Regions from separate parts of the Colwellia sp. Bg11-12 genome, predicted to be linked through region 1. Evidence: predicted binding sites of a transcription regulator. Region 1 holds the regulator's gene; each other region holds the start of a gene.
What was found. Region 1 encodes sigma-54, which starts transcription at its own class of promoters, with help from an activator protein. Its sites were predicted from a motif close to GTTGGCACGNNNNTNGNNT; they were not measured.

Region 1 (6,102 bases):
TGGCTAAGGTGTTGTAATGAATGATAACTTAACTTTATTTTTTATTCAGTATTTTTCTTATTCATCTTCATCAAACTTATCAGAAAATAACTGACAAACATCAAAGAGGGCTTGCTGAGCATCTTCTCCTTGGGTGATTATTTCAACGGTTTTTCCATAACCACCCGCCAGTAACATTAAGCCCATAATACTACTGGCATCAGCTTCTTTGCCGTCTAAGCAAACCGTTACATTAGCATTAAGCTTTTGACTTAACTGGGCGAGTTTAGTGGCAGCACGTGCATGTAAGCCCAACTTATTGCTAATGGTTAATGATTTATTATATTTTGGCATGCGATGATTATTCTTAGGTACTTTGTATTTTAATATCGCGATGATGAGATTGAACATCTTCGCGCTCTTTACGTAGATTGTTCGCTAATAGTTCCGCAATATAAACCGAACGGTGTTTTCCACCCGTACAACCAATAGCGATAGTAATATAGCTACGGTTATTTCTTTCTAAGTGGGGCAACCACGTCATCATAAAGCTGTTAATTTGCCAGATAAATTTGGTGACTATCGGTTGGCTAGCAAGGAAGTCTCGAACAGGTTGGTCTAAGCCAGTAAAACCTTTTAAATCTTTTTCCCAAAAAGGGTTGGGGAGAAAGCGGGCATCAAATACATAGTCTGCATCTTGAGGTACACCATGCTTAAAGCCAAAAGATTCAAATACGACAACCATTGATGCAGACGTTTTACCCAAAATTCGCTCACGCACCAAGTCAGATAACTGATGAGGTGATAACTGGCTGGTATTTATATACAACCCCGCACGTGTAGAAATAGGTTCAAGCAGTTTTTTCTCTAAAGAAATCGCTTGATCGAGTGGAATATTTTGTTTTATTAACGGATGTAAACGACGCGTTTCACTAAAACGGCGAATAAGATCAGAGTCATCGGCGTCTAAATAAAGTATATCGAGTTTTACTGTTTTAGGCAGATAATCTAATATTTCTGAAACGTCATTAGGGTCATTGGGCAAATTACGGACATCTAGACTAACCGCTACTTTGTCATAATCATTGATGACGGTATGGGCTAATGCAGGCAACAAGTTAACAGGAATATTATCTACGCAATAGTAGCCTAAATCTTCGAGCACACGTAATGCAACACTTTTACCTGACCCTGAGCGACCACTGACTATCATGAGTTTCATTTAAATTTTCCTGACTTTTTATTGTATTTATTAACGTGCAGCTTGCTTTATTAAATTAAAAAGCTCTTGCGAATTTTGACACTTTCTTACTTGTTTTGCGATTTGTTTGGTACTAAATACTTGTGCAATACTTTGTAGCGTTTCTAAATGTTGTTGGCAGTTCTCTTCGGGCACAAACAGCGCAATAATAATATCCACCCCGCGATTATCTATAGAGTCAAATGCCACCGCTTGTTCACTGGTCAGTAAAACGGCAATGACTTGTGAGGTATTTGACAAACGCCCATGCGGAATAGCTATACCATTACCTATGCCAGTAGAACCTACTTTTTCACGCGCCATTAAACTTTCAAATAGCTGATGCGTATCAAGGTTATCAATTTTTTTTGCCGCAGTGGCGCTAATTATTTCAAGGAGTTTTTTTTTGCTAGTGCCCTTAACGGCACAGAGTGTGCAGTCAAGGGTTAGGATATCTTGCAACTTCATTACACTACTTACATTTTTTGATTAGAGAAAAGGTGAAAAACAGCATTAATGCTGATTCGTTTTGCCTTTGTATTTTAATATTTGCCGATCAAGTTTAACAACAAGACTATCAATAGAGGCGTACATATCTTGGTTTTCAGCTTTGGCATGTAAATCAGTGCCACTAACATGAACCGTCGCTTCTGCAATTTGGTTTGATTTTTCAACGGTGAGAACAACATGAACATTATTGATATGGTCAAAATGTCGGGTCAACTTTGCCATTTTTACATTGACATTTTCTCGTAAAGCTTCGGTAATTTCAACATGGTGACCAGAAAGGTTAATTTGCATAAGCTTAATTCCTCATCTTTTCGTTAAAGTAAACTTTTTCGTTGGTTAGAAGGAGGAATAGAAAGTGACTCGCGATATTTTGCAATGGTACGCCGAGCAACATTTATTCCTTGAGTGGCTAATAAATCAGCCATTTTACTATCACTTAATGGTTTTGCGGGTATTTCAGCCGCGACAAATTTTTTGATTAATGCACGAATAGCGGTTGATGAACATTCGCCACCACTTTCTGTCCCTACATGACTTGAAAAGAAAAATTTCAGTTCAAAAATTCCCCGTGGCGTATGCATATACTTTTGTGTCGTTACCCGAGAAATGGTTGATTCATGCATATCGACAGCTTCGGCAATATCATTTAAAACCATAGGACGCATGGCTTCATTACCATGTTCGAAAAAACCAATTTGTCGTTGAACAATACAGTTCGATACTTTCAATAAGGTATCGTTACGACTTTCTAAACTTTTAATAAACCATTTAGCTTCTTGTAAATTTGAGCGAATAAACTGTGTGTCTGCCGTTGACTTCATCGAGCGAGACATCGAAGCATATTGCTGATTTACAGACAGCTTTGGTGCTGTATCAGGATTTAGTTCAACAACCCAACGACCATTTTTCTTTTCAACAGAAACATCAGGAATAACGTATTGATCATCACTTTTGATAACACTGTCGCCAGGTCTAGGATCAAGTGATTGAATAAGGCGGACGACTTCGCGAAGTTGTTCTTCTTTGAGTCGAGTTTTACGCATTAACGTACGATAGTCTCGGCTACCCAGCAGATTGATATGGTCACGTAAAACCAACTTACTTTCTTCTAACCACGGCGTAGCGGGGTCAAATTGGTTAAGTTGAATAATTAAACATTCTGAAATAGAACGTGCAGCAACGCCAACAGGGTCAAAGAGGTTAATACGTTTTAGTACCACCTCTATTTCATCAAGTTCAACACCTTCAATGGCAACACTTTCTAGAATATCTTCACTGGAAACGGTTAAGTAGCCAGCATCGTCAACGGCATCGATGATTGCGGTAGCTATAGCACGATCGGTTTCGGTGAAAGGGCTTAATTCCATTTGCCAGCGTAAGTGATCTTGAATGGAATCTTGAGTTTCGCCTTGGTAAGTATAATCTTCTGAAGCGGGTCCTGAACTAGAACTCGCCGCACCTGCGGTGTAGTTGTCATCCCAGGTAGTATCCATGTTTAATTCTTCAGGGATATCATTTTTATCCATTGCTTCAGTGGTGGTGATTTCATCGATGGTGGGTGTGGAGTCTTCGCTGCCATCAGAAACGGCTTTCTCTTTAACATCACCTGTACCAGCTGTGTGAGCTTCTTCAAGGTTGTCAGTACTTTTATCTTCAGCATTGTTTGATGATTCATCCATTTCTAATAATGGATTATTTTCTAAGGCCTCTTGAATTTCTTGCTGAAGCTCTAACGTTGACAGTTGCAGCAATTTGATTGCTTGCTGCAATTGAGGCGTCATGGTTAATTGTTGTCCTATGCGGAGTTGTAGAGTAGGGCGCATTTAGGTCATTAACTTCCTATTATTTTTAATTGAATATTTTCGACATACGAAGATATTATTAACTTATTAGCTACTATAGCGTGAATTGTTCACCAAGGTATACATCTCTTACATGTTGATTTGCAAGAATTTGATCTGCATTACCTTCTGCAATAAGTTCACCATGGCTAACGATATAAGCATGTTCACATACATCGAGGGTTTCTCTTACATTATGGTCGGTGATCAAGACACCAATACCACGTTCTTTTAAGTGTAGAATAATTTTTTTGATATCACCTACTGAAATTGGGTCAACACCCGCAAAAGGCTCATCTAATAAAATAAACTTAGGCTCTGCCGCTAAAGCTCGAGCAATTTCCACTCGGCGACGTTCACCACCTGATAAGCTCATACCTAAATTATCTTTAATATGACCTATGTTAAATTCTTCAACTAAATGTTCTAGCTTTTCTTCACGTTCTGCATCAGATAATTCTTTTCGTGTTTGCAAAATGGCCATAATATTATCGTAAACACTGAGTTTTCGAAAGATAGAGGCTTCTTGTGGCAAGTACCCGATCCCTTTTCTCGCGCGTTCATGCATAGGCGCTAACGTAAGGTTTTCATCATTAAGAATAATATCGCCACTATCGCTTTCAACCAAACCAACAATCATATAAAAAGAGGTGGTTTTTCCTGCACCATTAGGGCCGAGTAAACCCACTATTTGTCCTGCCGAGACTTGCATACTGACATTCTTAACAACTTTTCTGCCTTTATAAGCCTTGGCAAGCCCTTTCGCCATTAGCGTGCTCGTACTCATAAGTTACCTTTTTCCAGAGTCTTTGTGTCAGTTTTTTTCGCTTGTACTTTTTCTTTAGGCTGAAAAATTGTTTTTGTACGCTCGTTCGTTTTACTTTCAGCATTAACATATTGAGTATCAATATTGTAAGTAATTCTATTACCACTGACTTCACTGCCTTCTTGTTGCAATAAAGCATTACCTGAAATGATCACTAGATTATTACCGGGCTCATATCTTATTTCATCTGCTTGTAAACTAAGCGGGGTACCATCGGCTAGTGTTTGTTCAAACGTTGCTGGCTTTCCTTTTGCAATATAAGTTTTTTCTTCGCTACCCGATTGAGTTAGCACTTGAACCAAGTCAGCACGTATGGTCAATGTGCCTTGAGTGATCACAACGTTATCGATATAGCTAAATATTTTATTTTTAAGATCAACGGCTTGTCTTGAAGCGTTTATTTCAATTTTTTGTTTGATATCAAATTTTTCAGCGAAAGCTGATGAAAAAAGGGTGCTTGAAAACAATAAGCACAATAGGCTATTTTTTAACAATTTCATAAATGGATTTCACATGTTTAGTTAGTGTCATTTGGCTGGTGTTTAAGTCGACAATTAAACCTTTACCATCGATGGTAAATCCTTTACCAATAATTTTAATTTCTTGTTCTGAACTTATGATGTTAGTTTTTAAATCAAGTTCAAAGTATTTTCCTTGAACTTCTTGTAATAAGCTATTTGGATCGGTTGCTACCAAGCGCACATGCTTCTCTAACTTCACTCGGTTGTTGTTATATAATATGCCTTCATTTGCAGATACTTTCCATGTGGGGGCATCATTTTTTGGATGAAGGGTGTATTGAGGAAACTCAAAATTGGTAATGTTTAGCTCAGGATAATGTTCCATACGCTGTGCATCAACAACATAAGCTAAACTTCCTTCATTCTTGTAGACATTACTGTGTAAATTCTCAGCAATAAAATCAGGCGTAAGTGTTTTGTCAATCGCTTGTAACTGCGGTATTGAGGCATTTCTCCATTCAATAACCCCATAAATAGCGCCCGCTAAAATAAAAAATACTAACGTTAAACTATAGAGTCTATTCATATCATATACTCGCGCCACTAGCATTTGCTAAAGTGTTTTGGCTAAGCATGATTAAGTCGCAGATTTCTCTAACGGCGCCAAAACCGCCACGATTAAAGGTTGTGTAATTCGCTATTGATAAAATTCTTGGATGAGCATCTTGTACGGCAATACCAAAGCCGACATAGTCGATACACTCATAATCAGGCATATCATCACCAATATAGGCAATTTCATCGAGCGCTAAATTTAATTGCTGAGCCATCTTTTTCAAAGCGGGTAATTTGTTTTCTTCACCTTGTACTATGTATTTAACATTCAAGGCTGACATACGTGTTGCAACAATATTTGAAGTTCGACCCGTGATCACAGCAACATCGACACCGCTAGCGCCTAATGCTTTTACGCCATAACCATCTTTAGTATGAAAAGCTTTTAATTCTTCACCATGGTTACCTAAATAAATACGACCATCAGAAAAAACACCATCGATATCGCAAATCAGCAGCTTGATTTTCTTCATCGCATTGAATGCAGCGTCTGTAATTTCACCATAGTATGTGTGCATATTAGATAAGACCTGATTTAAGTAAGTCGTGCATATTCATTGCGCCAATTGGCATTTTATTACTATCAACAATGATTAAACCATTAATTTTTTTATCTTCCATAATCTTCAA
Region 2 (6,102 bases), 340 kb from region 1:
GCATGTCTCCCTATGCTTATTGGACGTTATTAGGTCAACCGGCCAGTAAAAACTATCAGCACGGCGACCTGTTAAACGAACCCTCTCTTTAAGTTTGTTCTATGCTATTACATGGTATTAATATGGAAGTATTTGTCACTTAAGCATTATGTTACTTAACAAAAATTTCTTCAAACATCGAGACAACACGAGCGACAACTTCGCTTTTTACATGGCGTCTGTCTGGGTGCCATGCCTCTTTCTCACATTGAGTGACTAACTCGTAACTTGGCAAATAATACATATCAGCATTATTTGCAACTAACTTTTCTGCTGCAACCAATAACACTGCTTTTGAATGCACATTGGCTGTTATTATATGGTGTTCATCTGCGCGCCCAGTAGCGAGAAAGGGTACGGGAGAAACGCTAATAATTAGCTTGAAATCAGGGTTGTGAGCTTTGATAATATCGAAAAAACGTTGAATATGAAAAACGTTTTCTTCTACGGTTAATATTTTATGCTTAACAAGTTGAAACATGTTTTCTCGTGGATTACGCGACATAACTGTTCCATCATGTAATTCCCAACATTCATTTAAGCCCATGGTCACGACAAAGACTTCGCAGTTAAGAAAGGATGATTTTACCGCTGCAATATGCCTGTCGTAGTCTTCTAAGTAGGCTTGTTGCGATCTAAAGAAAACATTTTCCCGGTAAGGGTCAAGGTAAACCCCTTGTTCTGATTCGATCAGTAATTTTTCAAAAGAACGGAGTCCGAAAGCTTTTTCAGCTAATTGACTAAAGCTTGGACTATTAAATAAAATGCCATAATTTGCACAGAATTTTGCAATGCTATCTCCTGGTTGATATCCATCAATCACTAAACCAGAATTAATTGAATCATTCCGCTCGGTAACGACATAGTTATAATTATTTTCTTGAAAATATTTTGATATCTCAAACGCAAAGCAACTTCCTGCTGAACCAATGGGTGTTCTCAGGGTCATTATGGGGGTCTTTTTCACATAGGGAAGTTGTTCAAACTGAGACTGCGGGTGCTTTGCATGATCAGGGTTTGGCCAAAAGATACCATTAGGATTTGGTTTGTTCTGTGGGCTATAACGTTGGTAGCTATCTTTAAACGTGAGTTGATAATCAGCTAAATCCATCATTGCCTGAATGATGGTTTTGTTTATGATAACGCTCGGATCGGGGTTAAGTTGTGATTGCAGTATGTTTTTACAAAAATAGATTAATGCCGTGACATCAGTGCAAACAAGTAATTTTGTATCTTGTTGTTTTATACGATCGAAAAGCGCAGTAGAAATTTGTTGGTCTGAAAAAATACTATTAAGTAAATATTGCACATGCTGATGATATTTTATTTCATTCTTTTGAGGGATTTCTATATAAGAGACCGAGTCAGTATTGGCTCTTTTATTAAATTTCAACAGCTTATTAGCAAAACCTTCAAATTGTCTGCCACCATAAACGGGGACATAATCATTCTCAACTGTTTCTCGCCAAGGTACTTCATTTTGTAATAAACAAAAATCCATAACATAACGTGGTTTAGCACCTTTTGTTGGTAAAGCACGATGTGCTATTTGATTTGGGTTAAATATAATAGTGTCACCCGCATTGGGTTTTGCGTATTTAGGGGTGAAGTCAATGTCAAAATGTTGGCATAATGCTGATAAATCAGTCTCGCGATTTTTTATATCATTGAAAATGTAGCCAACATCTTTGAGTTGTTGAGTTGATTCAGGGGACAAATAGCTGGTGTCACTGCCGTGTTCTTCAATGCCATTAAGATATATCAGTACTTTTAAGTGATTTTTAGGTCCTGCATCACAGTGCCATTTACACGAATAATCTGTTGACGTTACCGTGTCGTTAATTTTATAAATAGACCACCAAAAAATGCAATACTCACTGTTGAAATAAGAGATAACTTGTTCATCGAGTAATTGATTAAAAACTTGCGGTAGCAGCACAGCAATAACATTCGATGACTTTATATCATCAGGGTTATTTTCATACTCTTCAATAATACTTTGGCAAAGTTCTTCAGGGAAATGTTTACGTAACACATGTATATGGTCGTCTTGTAAAGATGTTGATAAACATTGCTTTTGGCGAGTAAAGCTTTTATTCGCCTGTCGCGCTAACTCGCGGTAATTGTGTTTAACTTCCATATATTGACTTAGGTCTTTATCGGCATTGGGTTTTAGTAAGTAATCGATACCTTCAATAACCGTTGGTGTTATTTTAGCACTATCAAATGTTGACATGTATTAGCCTTTTAAACGTATAGAAGTTTGTTTGTTATCACTATAGTTAAAAAAGCAAGTATTAAGCCAATAACCTATTAAAGGCTTTATTTTTTTGATTGGAGTAAACGTTGCGGATATGCTTTATTTTGGCCCTTGTCTAACGTCAAATAAGTGGAAAAATAATGGCATATATTATGCTATGATTTAAAAGTACATTATTAATTCAAGCCTTGGTTATTAACACACTGTATTGTTACTCAGGCAAATATTTAGCAATAAATTCATTGATGTAAAGGTTCGCTGATGAGCTCTAAGTGGAAAAATGTCACACTCTTGAAAACATCGACAATGGTCGATGCTATAGAAGCAATCAATGCGGAAGGTCTTCGTGTCGCGCTAGTGGTTGACGAATTATTTAAATTAGTGGGTATTATTACCGATGGTGACGTGCGTCGTGCTTTGCTTGCTCATAAGGCTTTGACGACACCCGTTACCGAAATAATGAATGCGCATCCCAAAACAGCCGGTATCGAAAGCTCAAGTGCACAATTGTTATCGTTAATGAAACGAGAACATATTTTATCTATTCCCATCATTGATAAGCAAGGTGTTCTCACCAACCTTGAAACACTCCATCACGTTATTAATGTTCGCCGCTATGAAACCCCTGTCTTTTTAATGGCTGGTGGCTTTGGTACTCGACTCAGACCCTTAACCGATGCTTGCCCTAAACCCTTATTAAAAGTGGGAGGTAAGCCGATACTCGAAACTATTTTAGAGAGTTTTATTGCGGCAGGTTTCTATAATTTTTATATATCAACGCATTTTCTACCCGATATGATCCGTGAATATTTTGGGGACGGTTCAAAGTGGGATGTCATCATAAATTATATCCATGAAGAATCACCTTTAGGTACAGGAGGCGCATTAAGTCTTCTGCCTAACGACTTACCCAACTCACCCATTATTATGATGAATGGTGATATTTTAACAAAAGTCGATTTTGAAAACTTACTTAATTACCACCATCAACAAGATGCTATTTGTACAATGTGTGGCACAGAGTATGAGTTTCAAGTACCTTACGGTGTCATAGAAAGTGATGGTGAACGTGTTACTGGGATGGTTGAAAAACCCTTACAAAAGTATTTTATTAATGCGGGTATTTATGTTGTAGAACCCAAATTAATCCGTCAATTAGCAACCAATACCCGTGTTGATATGCCAACTTTATTGGAACTGCAAATGGAAAAAGGCGAAAAAGTTGCTATTTTTCCATTACATGAATATTGGTTAGATATCGGTAAAATGAATGACTTTGAGCGCGCACAGCATGATTATGAAAGAGACTTCTAATGATAAAGGGTAAGCGAATTATTGCGCTGATACCAGCTCGAAGTGGCAGTAAAGGCCTCGTAGGTAAAAATACCAAGTTATTGTGTGGAAAACCTTTAATTGCTTGGCCTATTCAATCAGCACAGTTATCTAAATATATTGATAAAGTTGTTGTTTCAACCGATAGTCAAAAAATTGCAGAGGTTGCTTTGCAATATCAAGCGGAAGTTCCTTTTATTCGACCAAGTCACCTGGCACAGGATAGTACTTCATCGTTTGATGTTATTGCACATGCTCTTGAAGCACTGGCGCTTGAAGGTGAAACGTTTGATTATCTTTTTTTACTTGAACCCACTTCACCGCTTACCCAAACAAATGATATAGATTTAGCGATAGAGCGTTTAATTGATAACGAAGATAACGCCAAAGCAATTGTTGGTTTATGCGCGAATGAAGAAGGTCATCCAGCTTTTAGCGTTAAAATAAATAGGCAAGGCTTCCTTGAACCTTATCAAGAAAATTTTGAAGTGCTACGCCGGCAAGATTTACCTGCGTGTTATCGTTATGAAGGCTCTCTTTATGGTTCTGATATTGTTACGTTAAAAAAAGAAAAAAGCTTTTATCATCAGCAAACTATAGGTTACCTTGTTCCCAAATGGCAAGCTTTTGAAATTGATGATTTAACTGATTTTATTTGTGTTGAGGCCATAATGAATAATTTAAATCTCATCAAAGCCTCTTATCCGAGTACTCACAATGAATGATGCATATACAAAAAGATTACTTAAAGCGATACCCGGTGGCGCTCATACCTACTCTCGCGGTTTTGACCAGTTTCCAGCAAACGCTCCACAAATCTTAAAAAATGGCTTAGGTGCTTACACTTTTGACCAAGATAATAACCGTTTTCTAGATTATGGTATGGCTTTAAGAGCCGTGCATTTAGGTTATGCTGAGCAAGCCATTAATATGGCAGCTATTGAGCAAATTAATAACGGTAACAACTTAACACGCGCTTCATTAGTTGAACTTGAAGCGGCAGAGCTATTAATTGACTTAATTGATTCTGTTGATATGGTTAAATTTACTAAAAATGGTTCTACAGCGGTCTCTGCAGCGATTAAATTGGCTCGTGCATACACTGGGCGAGAAATGATCGCACGCTGTGTTGATCATCCATTTTTTTCATATGACGACTGGTTTATTGCCTCTACTCCGATCACGCTTGGTATCCCTAAAACGACGATAGAACAGACTAAAACTTTTACATATAATAACTTAGCTTCCCTTGCTGAACTTATTGATAACTATCCAGAAAAATTTGCCTGTGTGGTGTTAGAGCCAAGTACTATTACTCATCCATGTGCCTCACAAACTCACGCAGGGGATAATTACTTACATGACGTAAAAAGGTTATGTCATAAACACGGTATTGTCTTTATTCTTGATGAGATGATTACGGGTTTTCGCTGGCATCTAAAGGGCGCTCAACATTATTACAATATACAAGCTGATTTATGTACATTTGGTAAAGCGATGGCTAATGGCTTTTCTGTGGCGGCTGTTGGCGGTAAAAGAGAGATAATGTCACTGGGCTCAATCGAGAAACAAGGAAGTGAACGATTATTTCTCTTATCAACGACACATGGCGCTGAAATGTCTTGTCTTGGGGCTTTTGTCGCAACAATTAAATTTATGCATGAACAACCTGTTATCGATCACCTTTGGACATATGGACAAAAGCTCATCGACTTATTTAACCAATTAGCGCATTCATTTGGTATCAGTGAATATATTTTTTGTTCGGGTATTGCTTGCTCGCCAAGTTATACAACCTTAGATAAAAAGGGTCATCCTTGTTTGGCAATGAGAACCTTATTTTCACAGGAAATGATCAAAAAAGGCGTTTTAATGCCATGGATTGCACTTTCTTATCGTCATGGTGAAGTTGAACTTGAAATAACTAAAACAGCATTGACGTCAGCATTTAGTATATATAAAAAAGCACTTGAACAAGGTGTTGAAAATTTTCTTATCGGTGAAGCTATTAAACCTGTTTTTCGCCGAATTAATTAGTGTGACTACAGCAGGAGAATACCATTTGTTATCAGATAAAGTGATTGTAATTACAGGAGGGTGTGGCTATTTAGGTCAACACTTTTGTCAAAGTGTTATTACACAAAATGGCCATGTTATTATCGCAGATATTGACCCAGAAAAAGGTGAACAGTTAGCGCTTGAACTTAATGTTTTAGCGAAAAAAAATAATTCATCAGCTCGCGCAGAATTTTATCATCTTGATATTTGTAACCTCGAATCATTACAGGTATTAATAAACCAGCTCGCGCAAAAATTTAATCGTATAGATGCTGTTGTTAATAATGCTTACCCGCGTAATAAAAATTATGGCGCTAAATTTTTAGACGTTAAATATGAAGATTTCTGTGATAACTTGAATATTAATTTAGGGGGATACTTTCTCACGTCACAGCAATTTTCCCGCTATTTTA
Region 3 (6,102 bases), on a different contig from region 1:
CAACAAATAGCAAACACGGTTCAATTCCCTGAGAGAAACAATATTGTCACTGCGGGTGAAAAAACAGTTATAGTCAACAAAATTCAATTACCGAAAAATAAAATTTCGCCATTAGCACTCTCCCAAGAGCTTGCTTGGCAAAAAGGAATGCTTATTTTTGATGGTGAATCACTCGCAACCGCCCTTGATGAAATTAGCCGCTACACAGATATAAGATTTACGATTCAAGATCAAGCGCTTGCCAAAATAAAAGTCGCGGGTTACTTTAAGGCTGGTGATGTTGAAACCTTGTTAGATTCAATTAGCAATAACTTTGATTTAACATATACACAGACCAATAATAACAACGTATTGATCACTAAAGCGATTCATTCAGCAACCTTAGGGCCAACAACCTCAAGTACGCTATAGATTAGTGCGATGAACAAACATTATAACTAACAGGTGATCTTTTTGTATTCCATGATAACAATCAGAGCACTTGTTCAGATATTACTGCCCTCTTTATTTAAAGAAAGAAAAAACAAGCGATTGAGCTATCCTTTAGCAAAAAGATTCAACACTTTCTCTTTATTAATCTTCATTACTTACTCATTGACTTTTAGCTTAATGAGTCAAGCTGACACACCAAAAATTACGTCAAAAATCATTTACTTTAGTGTTGCCGCGCAACCTGTTGACCAAGCATTAATTAAACTTGCTCAGCAAGCTGATCAGACCATTTTATTTTCGTATGATTTAACTAAAACTTTAAACAGTAAAGCGATAGATGGGTATTACACAGTTTCTTTAGCTTTAAGAAAACTGCTAAAAAACACTCAACTTGTCGCTCAAATAAACGCTAAAGGCCAATGGTCTATTAAGCAAAAACTTCAGGTTTATAAAGACATTAAACCAAGAATAAAAGCTAAAAAGAAGATAATATCTATTGAAAAAATAGCGATTGTGGGCAGCCACATCAATGGTAGAACAGTAAAAGAGTTGCCTGTTCCTGTTGATATTATTTCTGGTGATATTTTACGCAATAGTGGCCACACAAACCTTGGCCAAATGTTGCAGGCGCTCGTGCCTTCTTTCAACTTTTCTCGTTCAGCAATAAGCGACGGTAGTGATGTATTACAGCCGGCAACCTTACGGGGATTAGGACCGGACCAAACACTTATTTTATTAAATGGTAAACGTCGTCATCAAGCGAGCTTAATTCATATCAATAGCTCTGTTGGGCGAGGCACCGCTGGAACAGATATGAATGCTATTCCAGTAAGAGCGATTAAAAGAATTGAAATTTTACGAGACGGTGCCGCCGCTCAATATGGCTCTGATGCAATAGCGGGAGTGATTAACATTGTACTCAATGATCGTAGCGACCAATCAACCTTAGAAACATCTTTTGGCGCATACAAGCAAGGCGATGGGGAAGACTTTACATTATCTTATACGCAGGGATTAGCGTTGAGTCATGATGGTTTTATCAATGCTACCTTAAGTTTAGTTGACCACCAAAGTACTAATCGGTCAGGGTTACATGGTGCCTGCCAGTTTGACCAATGTATTCAAGTAGAAAATGGCCATTGGCAAACCAGTGATCCACGTGAATTATCCGTTAGCAGGGAAACATTTCGAATTGGTGATCCCTCTTACCAGCAACTTTCTTTTGCCGCCAATAGTGAATTAGCGCTTAATCAAGGAGAACTTTATGGTTTCCTAACCTATTCACACAGAGAAAATCAATCAGCTGCTTTTTTTCGTCACAATGCAAATACTCACGAAAACCCAATCTTAGGCGATAGCAATGCCACGATCCAACAAGGTTATTTACCTAAAATAAATTCCGATATAGAAGATATTTCATATAGCCTTGGTTATAAAGTTTCTTTTGATAATGACGCTGCTATCGATATTTCATATACCTATGGAAAAAATCAAATAAACTACACTACGAGCGATTCACTTAATGCGTCTTATGCTAACTACTTATTACATACCAGTGATTTAACAACAGATGAACTTCGTACACAACTACCTCGTTCAGCTTTTGCCTACGGTTTGTCGTTATCACTAGAGACCGTTAATTTATTATTTAGCAAAGATTATGAAAATTATTCTCTGGTATTAGGCGCTGAATTTCGCCAAGACAAATACGCAATAATACCCGGAGAAACATACAGTTTTGAGGATTATGATACAAAAAACCATCAGCAATTATTTGAGCAGGATGCCGCGGGGGGAATTCAAGGCTTTCCCGGTGTTTCACCTGAACTTGGCGTTAATGAAAGCCGTAATGTTGTTTCACTTTTTGCTGAGTCTGTTACGCAAATCAATGACTTTTTACAACTTAGCGCGGCTATTCGCTATGATGATTATGATGTATTTGGTAACAGTAGTAACACTAAAATTGCGGCTCATTGGCAAGTAAACGACAACGTTATTTTACGTGGCGCTTATAGCACCGGCTTTCGTGCACCTTCGATGCAACAAATGTACTTCAATAACATTAGCACACAGTTTATTGTTGACGAAAGTGGCTCACTGTTAAGTGAAGAAGTTGAAACATTTAGAAATGATAGTACCTTAACAACTCGCCTTGGTGTTCCTACACTTAAAGATGAAGAGTCTGACAACCTCAGTATAGGTTTGATCTACAACCCTACGGATAATATTGATTTAAGTGTTGATTTTTATCAGATAAATATTGACGACCGTATCGTTATTAGCAGCAAATTAGGCATGGGAATATCTCCTTTACTCGATCAAGCTTTTATCGAAGAAGGTGTCACCAAAGGGCAATTCTTCTTGAATGGGGCGGATACAAAAACTCAAGGTACTGATATTGTCGCCACTTGGCAGACTCAAGCTTTAGCAGGGAATATTAATTTCACCCTCGCTGCAAACTTCACAAATACACAGGTAACAAAATTGTTTACGCCTAAACACAGTACGTTACACACAATTGCGGTTGAAAAGATTTTTTCAGAGCAAGATATTTCTATTATTGAAGAATGGCAACCACGCAGCAAAGTAAGCTTAAACACCCGTTATAAAAACCCATACTGGACAGTAAACTTATTACTCAACCATTATGGTAAGTACACGATAACAGATGGAGGAAAACAAACGTATAGTGAAGAATTGTTGACTGACGTTTCTATTAATTATCAAGTGTCAAAAAAGCTTTCTGTTACTTTAGGCAGTCATAATTTATTCAATGTCACGCCTGATGTAAATAGCATAGGAAACTCTCGAGGTGGCACAATTGAAAATGAACAGGGCGATATAATTGTTGAAAGTACGGGGGTTTTTAAATATTCGCGCCGCTCTGCCCCTTTCGGTTTCAACGGCGCTTATTATTATATGAATTTACACTATTCTTTTTAGACTGTGCTTTGCCTATTAATAATAAGTCACGTTTTTAATTTCACGCTTGGGTGCAGAGGCGACATAAATATTGTAAACATCTTCAAAATCTAAACTTAGCTCTGTGGTGTAACTGTCGCCTACCGGGTAGCTTTTTATTACTTTAGCCGCACGAATAATGCCATAAACTGACGCCGACACCTCGTGCTTTCCTAGTAATAATTGTGACATGGTCATTTCACCATTTATTTTTTGTCCGTAGACTTGCTCAGCAAGTTCCGCATAAGCGGCAAGTTTTGACGCATTAATAGCCATCAGCATCCGCTGTGTCTCATGTTCTGAATTTTGCAAACTAATCGGTGCTTGTCCAATAGCGCGTAAAAGAGGGAAGGTTTCGGGCTTCACACTTTGCCACTGTACGTGTTTATCATACATACTAGAACAGCTCGCGAGTAAAAAACCGATCCCCACAACAAACAATAAATTAAGAATTATTTTTTTCATCATAAATACCAAACGTTAGCCCTAAATTTATTTAAACAAACTAGTTAACGATTTCAATTGAACGTTCATCTTCAGCCAACATAACGCTGTTTCGAATGATTAATCCGTCTTTTATACGCACACTTTCATCTTGATTAATTTGTTCGCCGATGACCCAACTTGGAATAAATGATTGCGCTGTTGCAACAACGACACGTGATTGCATACCAATCATACGGGCGTTAATCATTACACCATTTTCTTGTTCCATCATGGTACCCGTCACTACGTAGTCAATTATCTGGCGTTCGGGTAATTCTTTCCAGTCACGACTAAATACATAATCACCCTGTGGAGTTACACGAATATGTCCTGTGGTTTTAAAATCAATAACCACTAAACCATGACGTTGTAATTCATGAACAAAGTTTTCTGATATTTGGTTACCAAGCCAATTGGTTGACTCAAGATCTGCTAACTCAACAAAAGAAGCAACCGCAATTGGTGTTTTAGGATTAACAAAAGAGCTACTTTCAAGCATCTGATAAGTAAGGCCTTTAACAACATCAGCTATCGCATGTCGAGGTAAATTAAAGCTGTCAATTTCACCTCGTACTTCTTGCTTTGATTTATAAAAGTCATCCTCTGCATTCATCATATTCATTGATGAACATGACATCAATGTTGGAATAAATAATGGAATAAGCCACTTTTTCATTGAGCTCCCCTTAATCGCCATTAAGCGAATAATAAGTCTAATAGTAATATCGATAATCGACATTAAAGAGTATATGGCAAATATAAAGCACAAATCGCGCCAATGTATGTAACTATTACTGTATAAAAATAAGTGGGCATAGAAACTGCATATTCATCTATCAATAATAAACCCATTTTTACTGACGGACATCTTATGCGCTTATTTATATCAGCTCTACTTTTATTTTTCATGACTAATTCAGCTATTGCTCAATGGTATGAAGCACAAGGCAAGTCAGTAATAATGCAAGGAAACAGTGAACGAGCAAAAACATTAGCCATGGAAAATGCGTTAAAAAAAGCGCTGTTGGTTGCTGGTGCTTCTGTTTCAAGTGTTCAAAAAACGGTTAACGGATTATTGACACAAAATGAAATTAATATTCGCGCAAGTGGGACGGTTAACTCCTTTGAACTTGTCGATGAAACCTATGAAGGAAATTTAGTCACTGTGACCATTCGCGCTGATATATTTCCACAGAGCAAGCAGTGTTTTTCTTCAGATTACCGTAAATCATTATTAATCACGCGCAGTAACTTAATGCATAGAGAACAGGCAAGCATTGGCAAAATTTATCCTATTGATAGTAAGTTAATGGAAAAACTTGCGTATAAAATTAATAATCAAGGCATTTACCTAGATACAAAATTATTGTTAAAAGAAAAAGCGCAATTTTCACGCTTAAACAATAGCTTGCAAATTGAAGCCATAAAAAACTTAACCATGTCGTTAGCAAATATTAGTGATACTCAATATGTGATGTATTCAGAAATTAATGATATTAGCTTTGAACAAGCAACCACTAACGGCTGGCAATTTTGGCAAGAAGATTTTTTTAACCGACAGTTTAGTGTCAGTCTATATATTTACAACGGTAGTAATGGCGAATCTGTGTTCAGTAAAAAATACCGCAGCTCTGCCCCATGGGAATTCGGAAAACGTCAACAAGTTGATGTTCACAGTGAAGTTTTTTGGCAAAGCCAATATGGTATGACTATCGAAAAAGTATTATCAGATATGATCGTCGACATAGACGAGAATATGATGTGCCAACCTACTCGTGGCAAGATAGTACAAGTTTCCGGTAATTCAATAACGATTAATTTAGGTAAACGACATGGCGTAAAAGTGGGTGATGAGTTTTCTTTATTACACCTAAATAATATTATTACCGACGCAGGGAAAACCTATGCTGGCTTTAATGTTAGCCCTTACAATGTAAAAGTAACGCAAGTATCTCAGCAAAGCGCGCAAGCTGTGACCACTGATGAGCAATTACTGGGTAATATACAGTTAAATGATTTAGCGGTGCGTTACTAATGTTATTAGCGCTATGAATGTGTAAGAGAAATTCTTTTAATAAGTAGCGCTGAAAGTACTGCAAATAATGCAGAAATAATTAAACACGTTATTAGGTCTGTAAATTGGTAGATAACACCTGACATTACGGTACCTAATAACCGGCCAAGCGCATTAGCCATATAATAAAACCCAACATCCATTGAAAC

Region 2: H4J39_RS11330 (GSCFA domain-containing protein) is a predicted target of sigma-54. The motif match lies at 2,328-2,346, and genes of this name have one in related genera.
Region 3: H4J39_RS04975 (flagella assembly protein FlgT) is a predicted target of sigma-54. The motif match lies at 4,688-4,706, and genes of this name have one in related genera.

The regions. Positions count from the first base shown of each region.
Region 1 covers NZ_JACGUZ010000071.1:180,574-186,675, forward strand. Annotated here, with positions in the region: gene H4J39_RS09710 (HPr family phosphocarrier protein) at 58-333, opposite strand; gene rapZ (RNase adapter RapZ) at 347-1,201, opposite strand; gene ptsN (PTS IIA-like nitrogen regulatory protein PtsN) at 1,232-1,687, opposite strand; gene hpf (ribosome hibernation-promoting factor, HPF/YfiA family) at 1,733-2,020, opposite strand; gene H4J39_RS09730 (RNA polymerase factor sigma-54) at 2,044-3,552, opposite strand; gene lptB (LPS export ABC transporter ATP-binding protein) at 3,626-4,357, opposite strand; gene lptA (lipopolysaccharide transport periplasmic protein LptA) at 4,354-4,896, opposite strand; gene lptC (LPS export ABC transporter periplasmic protein LptC) at 4,877-5,443, opposite strand; gene kdsC (3-deoxy-manno-octulosonate-8-phosphatase KdsC) at 5,445-5,990, opposite strand; gene H4J39_RS09755 (KpsF/GutQ family sugar-phosphate isomerase) at 5,992-6,102, opposite strand, start outside.
Region 2 covers NZ_JACGUZ010000071.1:525,410-531,511, forward strand. Annotated here, with positions in the region: gene neuB (N-acetylneuraminate synthase) at 1-92, shown strand, start outside; gene H4J39_RS11330 (GSCFA domain-containing protein) at 152-2,275, opposite strand; gene H4J39_RS11335 (nucleotidyltransferase family protein) at 2,561-3,613, shown strand; gene H4J39_RS11340 (cytidylyltransferase domain-containing protein) at 3,613-4,356, shown strand; gene H4J39_RS11345 (glutamate-1-semialdehyde 2,1-aminomutase) at 4,349-5,668, shown strand; gene H4J39_RS11350 (oxidoreductase) at 5,670-6,102, shown strand, end outside.
Region 3 covers NZ_JACGUZ010000056.1:140,091-146,192, reverse strand. Annotated here, with positions in the region: gene H4J39_RS04995 (FecR family protein) at 1-411, shown strand, start outside; gene H4J39_RS04990 (TonB-dependent siderophore receptor) at 610-3,375, shown strand; gene H4J39_RS04985 (LPP20 family lipoprotein) at 3,391-3,858, opposite strand; gene H4J39_RS04980 (FlgO family outer membrane protein) at 3,899-4,555, opposite strand; gene H4J39_RS04975 (flagella assembly protein FlgT) at 4,751-5,914, shown strand; gene arsJ (organoarsenical effux MFS transporter ArsJ) at 5,926-6,102, opposite strand, start outside.